Regions from separate parts of the Streptomyces rubellus genome, predicted to be linked through region 1. Evidence: riboswitches for the same ligand, from Rfam matches in the RefSeq annotation. Region 1 holds a riboswitch; the other holds the start of a gene.
What was found. A riboswitch is a leader RNA that binds a small molecule or an ion and turns the genes downstream of it on or off. The one in region 1 is predicted to bind cobalamin.
Positions count from the first base shown of each region.

Region 2: another riboswitch for cobalamin. It lies ahead of V1L54_RS19380 (cobalamin biosynthesis protein); the one in region 1 lies ahead of V1L54_RS00520 (CbtB domain-containing protein).

Region 1 is NZ_JAZDCX010000001.1:123,679-127,074, forward strand. Features, by position in the region: gene V1L54_RS00505 (hypothetical protein) at 1-275, shown strand, start outside; gene V1L54_RS00510 (class F sortase) at 287-1,036, shown strand; gene V1L54_RS00515 (CbtA family protein) at 1,059-1,871, opposite strand; gene V1L54_RS00520 (CbtB domain-containing protein) at 1,885-2,118, opposite strand; cobalamin riboswitch at 2,153-2,273, opposite strand; partial or broken gene V1L54_RS00525 (glycoside hydrolase family 6 protein) at 2,363-3,396, shown strand, end outside.
Region 2 is NZ_JAZDCX010000016.1:42,422-45,817, forward strand. Features, by position in the region: gene V1L54_RS19370 (inorganic phosphate transporter) at 1-870, shown strand, start outside; gene V1L54_RS19375 (hypothetical protein) at 960-1,175, shown strand; cobalamin riboswitch at 1,363-1,488, shown strand; gene V1L54_RS19380 (cobalamin biosynthesis protein) at 1,626-2,696, shown strand; gene V1L54_RS19385 (cobyric acid synthase) at 2,693-3,396, shown strand, end outside.

The DNA of each region.
Region 1 (3,396 bases):
CGTCGGCGGCGCCCTCCGCCGATCCCTCCGCGGATCTGCCGGAGGGCCCCGCCGAGAGCCCTGCCGAGAACACCGCCGAGAGCCCCGCCGGGGACACCGCCGGGAGTCCGGTCGCCCCCGTGCCGGCCGGTGGCGGCGGCACCGCCGGGGACAGTGGGCCCGGCGCCCTCCACACCGCCCTGGGCGCCGCCCTGGCGGGCGCGGTCGGTCTGGTGGTGGCCTGGCGGGCGGTCCTGTCGCGGCGCCGGGCCCGCTCCCACGGCACCGACGGCTGACCGGGCCGGCCGTGTACGGAGGATACGGCCGGCCCGCGGACGGCGAGCCGCGCGCCTCCTCCGCCGGCCGGCTGGCGGCGGCGGTGGTGTGGGCCGTGCTGCTGACCGCCGTGTGGCTGTGGGGACGGGAACTGTCCGATCCCGCCGCGGTGGCGCCGCCGGACCCGCGCCCGGGCAGCGGCGCCCGGCACGACCCGGCCGGCGGTACGGACGGCGCCTCCGGCCGTACGCTGCCCGCCGCCCACGCCCCGCTGCCGGCGGCCGAACCGTGGCGCGTCGACATCGAGGCCGCCGGCGTCCACGCCCGGATCGTCGAACGGGGCCTGGACAGCGAGGGCGCGGTCCGGCCGCCGCCGATGGACACCCCCGGGGTGGTCGGCTGGTACCGGGACGGCCCGGAGCCGGGGACCGAGGGCGCGGCGCTGCTCGTGGGCCATGTGGACACCGACCGCGGCCCGGCGGTCTTCCACCGGCTGGCGTCGGTGCGGCCGGGCGACCGGGTGCGGGTGACCCGCGCGGACGGCACGGTCGCCGAGTTCACGGCCGAGGACGTCTCGGTCGCCGAACGCGCCGACTTCGACCCGGCGAGGGTCTACGGCGCCCGCCGCGCCGGCCGTGCCGAGCTGCGGCTGATCACCTGCACCGGGGACTTCGACCGGGACAGCCGCTCCTACACCGCCAACCTGGTGGTCTCCGCCTACCTCACCGGTGTCCGGCCCGCGCGGGAGCCGGACACCGGTGCGCTGGAGTGGCAGGGCTGATGACGGGACTGACGGGGGCGGCTCAGGCGGCCGTGCCGCCGCCCGTCCCCGCCGTGCCGCCGGCCCCCGCCGCCCGTGCGGCACGCAGGCCGAGCAGGCCGAAGGCGATCCCCAGGGCCGCCCACAGCACGGCGTGGGAGGCCAGCGAGAGCATCCGGAAGTCCCACAGCAGCCGGGCGTCCACCGCCACCGGATCGGGGTTGCCCGGCAGCAGGAACAGCGCCGCGCCCGTGGCCACCACCGCGCCGGCCACGGCGAGCTGGCGCACCGGCGCCTCCCGGTCGGCCAGCCGCCGGTGGAGCTGCCGGGCGAGCAGCATGCCCAGTACGCCGACCGCCAGCGCGGCCAGCCACAGCACCTGGCGCTCCTGGACGGTGCCGCCGTCGCCGACCCCCGGCGGGTTGGCCGGATAGCGCAGTCCGGGCAGCAGGGACAGGGCCGTGAAGCCCGCTCCCGCCAGCAGCAGGGACCTGCTCCAGGGCCGCTCGGTCAGGGCGTCGGAGCGGTGGAGCAGGGCGTAGGCGACGGCGAAGAACACACCCAGCGCCAGCCCGACGACCACCGCGGTCACCACCAGCCCGAAGTGCTGGGTGCCGCGCGAGAACAGTTCCTCGTGGTGGGCCGTCACGCCCGTGGCGCCGTGGGTGTGCCGTTCCGCCTCCTGCGCGATGGCCCGGTCCATCAGCGGTTCGGCCAGCAGCAGGGAGAACAGCCCGGCGGCCAGCCCGGCCGGACCGCCCGCGGCCAGCCCCCGCCTGAGCAGGGGCAGCACGGGACGGTCGGCGGTGCGGGCCGCGGGGCTCCGGACGGGATCCTGAGAGGTCACCGCGGTCATGGTGCGGTTCCGCTCAGTGGCAGGGGGCACCGAACAGGTGCCGCCCGTCGTGTGCGAACTCGTGCAGGTACGAGCCGGTGGCGGAGACGAGCTGGCCGTTGTCCACGAAGACGGCGTAGAGCGCGATGAGCGCGACGACGACCGCGGCCGCGGCGATCGTCCAGTCCCGGGCCCGGCCCGTGGCGTCGGCGACGGCGGTGCCGTCGGCCGGGATGCCTGCCGTGGTGCCGGCGGTGTGCGGGGACATCCGCGATTCCTCCTCCTGGGGTTTCCACGCCCCATTGACGGGAGAAGCGACGGGCCAGTTCCTGACTCCCCGGGCCCGTGGGGCCGCGGGTCACAGTGGCGGGACCGTCCCGGACTCGCACCGGGTTCCTGCGCACCGTCGCCTCGATATGAAGATGTGCTCGGTCGGAGGTTCCCAGCCCATCCGGAGGCTGTCAATGTGCCAGGATGGTCCGACCGGTTTGTGCCGATCCAAGGGGGAGTGGATGTACGGCTGCCATACCGGCCGGCGGCCCGGCGCCGCGCGGTTCCGGCGAGCGGCCCGGGGGGCCGTGGTGGGGGTCCTGGTGCTGGTTACGGGCTGTTCCGGGCTCTTCGGGGGGAGTTCCTCCGAGCGGCCGGACGGGTCCGGCGAGGGGACGGCCCCGGTGGGGCAGCGGCCCGCCGGACAGGTCCCGTACTGGGTCAACCCCGAGGGGACGGCCGTCCGGCGGCTGGCCGAGCTGCGCCGTGCCGGGCGGGAGGAGGAGGCCGGGCTGATCGAGCGGATCGCCGCCCAGCCCGTCGCCGAGTGGATCGGCACCGACGATCCCGAGGGGCAGACCAGAGAGCTCACCGAGGCCGCGGAGCGGGCGGACCGCACCGCCCTGCTGGTCCTCTACAACATCCCGCACCGCGACTGCGGTCAGTACTCGCAGGGGGGCGCGGCGGACGGCGACGCCTACCGGGCCTGGCTCGACGGCGTGGCCGAGGGCATCGGGGACCGGTCCGCCACGGTGATCGTCGAGCCCGACGCGCTGCCGCACGTCCTGGACGGCTGCACTCCCCGGGAGTTCCACGAGGAGCGGTACGCGCTGCTGGGCGAGACCGTGCGGCGGCTCAAGGACCTTCCGGGGACGACGGTCTACCTGGACGCGGGCAATCCGCGCTGGATCCGGGACCCCGGCGCGATGGCCGGGGCGCTGCGGCGGGCGGGTGCCGACCGCGCGGACGGCTTCGCGCTCAACGTCTCCAACTACCGGACCACGGAGGAGAACGTCGCCTACGGCAGGCGGCTGTCGGCGCTGCTCGGCGGCAAGCACTTCGTGATCGACACCAGCCGCAACGGCAACGGGCCGGCCGACGGGGCCGGCGGCGCGGGGGACGCCGAGAGCTGGTGCAACCCGCCGGGCCGGGCGCTGGGCGAGGCGCCGACGACGGACACCGGTGAGGAACTGGTGGACGCCTATCTGTGGATCAAGCGCCCCGGGGAGTCGGACGGCACCTGCAAGGGCGGTCCGAAGGCGGGCGCGTGGTGGGA
Region 2 (3,396 bases), on a different contig from region 1:
TCCGTCGGCATCGGCGCCGTCTCCATGGGCGCGGTCTTCTCGAAGGTCCTGCTCCCGGCCGTCGTCGCCCCGCTGGTCGCCGGCATCGCGGCGATGCTCGCCACCAGGCTGACCTACCGGATCAGCCGCGGCACCCCGGAGAAGGACGTCGCCAAGGGCTACCGCGGCGGGCAGATCGCCTCGGCCGCCCTGGTCTCCCTCGCCCACGGCACCAACGACGCGCAGAAGACCATGGGCGTCATCACCCTCGCCCTGATCTCCGGCGGGGTGCTGGGCGCCGACGCCGACCCGCCGCTGTGGGTCATCGCCTCCGCGGGCATCGCCATCGCGCTGGGCACCTACCTGGGCGGCTGGCGGATCATCCGCACCATGGGCAAGGGTCTCACCGACATCCGGCCGGCCCAGGGCTTCTCCGCCCAGACCAGTTCGGCCGTCACCATCCTGGCCTCCTCCCACCTGGGCTTCGCGCTCTCCACCACCCAGGTCTGCTCCGGCTCCATCATGGGCTCCGGTCTGGGCCGCAAGGGCGGCGTGGTGCGGTGGAGCACCGCGGGCCGCATGTTCGCCGCCTGGGGGCTGACCCTCCCGGCCGCCGGCCTGGTGGCCGCGGGCGCCGCGTTCCTGACGACCCGCGGCGACTGGGGCGTCACCGCGGTCATGGTTCTCACCGTGGCGGCCTGTGCGGCGATCTGGCTCGCCTCGCGCCGGGAGCCGGTGGACCACACCAACGTCAACGACGTCGAGACGGACACCGCCGGAGAGCCGGACGTGCTCACCACGGCCGTGCAGGCCGTCTCCCCGCCCCCGGTGGGCACCGAGGAGACCGAGCGGGCGGAGCACGCGGAGAAGGCCTCCGCCCCCGCCTCCTGAGCGCCCCGCAGCCCCTCCCAGCCCCCGCGGACCCCCATGGACCCCACGAACCTCACGGACAGGGTCCCGCAGAGAAGGAATCCCCGCTCATGGACATCCACTGGGCCGCACTCGGCCAGGTCTTCGTCGTCAGCCTCGTGATGACGATCGGCCTGGTGGCCGTGTTCACCCTCGGCATCGTCGGCAACCGCGCCAACCAGCAAACGGGAGTCGGCACCGCCCTCCTCGCCCGCACCGGCGCCTGGGTCAGCTACGCCCTGTGCGCGGCCGCCGTGGCGTACGGCATCTACATCATCGCCTCCTGAATCCCGGCGTCCTTCCGGGATCCCCCGCCGGCCGGCGCCGGGCGCTGTCCGCCCGGCGCCGGCCGGCGTTCGGGGGCGCGCGCACCGGCGCTGTGTGCTTCCACACAGCGCGCCGTCGCAGGTCATCGCCGAGTTGACGCGTCCGGTCGGCCGTGGTGGACTGCCCGTTGCCAAACGGCGGCAGGAGAGGAAGCCGGTGCGAATCCGGCGCGGTCCCGCCACTGTCACCGGGGAGCGCTCCCCCACTCGGCGTCACGGCCCGCACAGCGGGCTGGAAGACCGGGGGCAGCGCCGATCCGGGAGCCAGGAGACTCTCACCGCCGGTCACGTCGAGCCAGGGCGCGGACCCTGAGTGAGGACATACCGCCATGCCGGGCACCCTGCCTTCCCCGTTGCCGCCCCCACTCCGCACCGCGAGGACCGTACGAGGTGTGACGGCCGGCTGACGCGATGCGCGCCGACCACACCACCCGTCGCACAGGCACCCCTTCCACCGGCACGGCCGCCCTCACGGCCCGGACCGCCGCCCGTTCCGCCATCCGGATCCGTTCCGGCGCGGGCCGGGTCCCCGAAGCGGCGCTCGGCCTGTCGGCCGGGTATCTGCTCGACCTGATCGCCGGTGATCCCCGCCGGGGCCATCCCGTGGCCGCCTTCGGGCGCGCCGCCGCGGCCGCCGAGCGGCTGCTGTGGCGCGACCACCGCGGCGCGGGCACGCTGTACACCGTTGTGTGCGCGGGCAGCGCCGTGGCCGCCGCCGCGGCGCTGGAGCGGGCCGTACGCCGCTCCCCCGCCGCCCGTACCGCCCTGGCCGCCGCCGCGGCCTGGTCGGTGGTCGGCGGCACGTCACTGGCGCGCGAGGCCCGGGCGATCGCCGCCGCCCTCCGGGCGGACGACCTCGGCACGGCCCGCGCCCGGCTGCCCCGTCTGTGCGGACGCGACCCGCGGGACCTGGACGCGGAGGACGTCGCCCGGGCGGTGGTGGAGTCCGTCGCCGAGAACACCTCGGACGCCGTGGTCGGCGCCCTGGTGTGGGGCGCCGCCTGCGGGGTGCCGGGGCTGGTGGGGTTCCGGGCCGTCAACACCCTGGACGCGATGGTCGGCCACCACTCGCCGCGCCACCACCGCTTCGGCTGGGCCTCGGCCCGGCTGGACGACGCGGCGGGGTGGCCCGGTGCCCGGCTGACCGCGCTGCTGGCGGTCCTCGCCGGTCCCGGCCCGCGCGGCGCGCTCCGCGCCTGGCGCACCGACGCCCACCGCCACCCCAGCCCCAACGCCGGGGTGGTCGAGGCGGCCTTCGCGGGCGCGCTGGGCGTACGGCTGGGCGGGACGCTGTCGTACGGCGGCCGCGTCGAGCACCGCCCGGTGCTGAACGCCGCCGGCCGTCCGGTGCGGGCCGCGGACATCGAGCGGGCGGTACGGCTGTCGCGCCGGGTGGGCGCGCTGGCACTGGTGGTGTGCGCCGTCACCGGGACGGCGCGGGAGAGGCGGCTCGACGGCCGGCGCGGAAGGGGAGCCCGTTGACGGGCGGCGGACTGCTGATCGCGGGAACCACCTCGGACGCGGGCAAGAGCGTGGTCACGGCGGGCGTCTGCCGCTGGCTGGCCCGCAGGGGTGTGAAGGTGGCGCCGTTCAAGGCGCAGAACATGTCGCTGAACTCCTTCGTCACCCGCGACGGCGCCGAGATCGGCCGCGCCCAGGCCATGCAGGCCGCCGCCGCCCGGGCGGAGCCCACCGCGCTGATGAACCCGGTGCTGCTCAAGCCCGGTGGCGACCGCACCAGCCAGGTCGTGCTGCTGGGCAGGCCGGTGGGCGAACTGGACGCGCGCGGCTGGCGCGCCGGGCGGCGGGAGCGGCTGCTGGGCACGGTCACCGACTGCCTGGCCGAACTGCGGCGCACCCATGACGCGGTGATCTGCGAGGGCGCCGGCAGTCCGGCCGAGATCAACCTGCGGCACGGCGACATCGTCAACATGGGCCTGGCCCGGGCCGCGCGGCTGCCGGTCGTGGTGGTCGGCGACATCGACCGCGGCGGTGTCTTCGCCTCCTTCTTCGGCACCACCGCCCTGCTCTCCCCCGAGGACCAGGCGCTGGTGGCGGGCTATGTCGTCAACAAGTTCCGCGGCGACGTGACGCTGCTGGAGCCCGGGCTCCGGATGCTGCGGGACCTGACCGGACGGCCGTCGCTGGGTGTCCTGCCGTACGCGCACGGGCTCGGCATCGA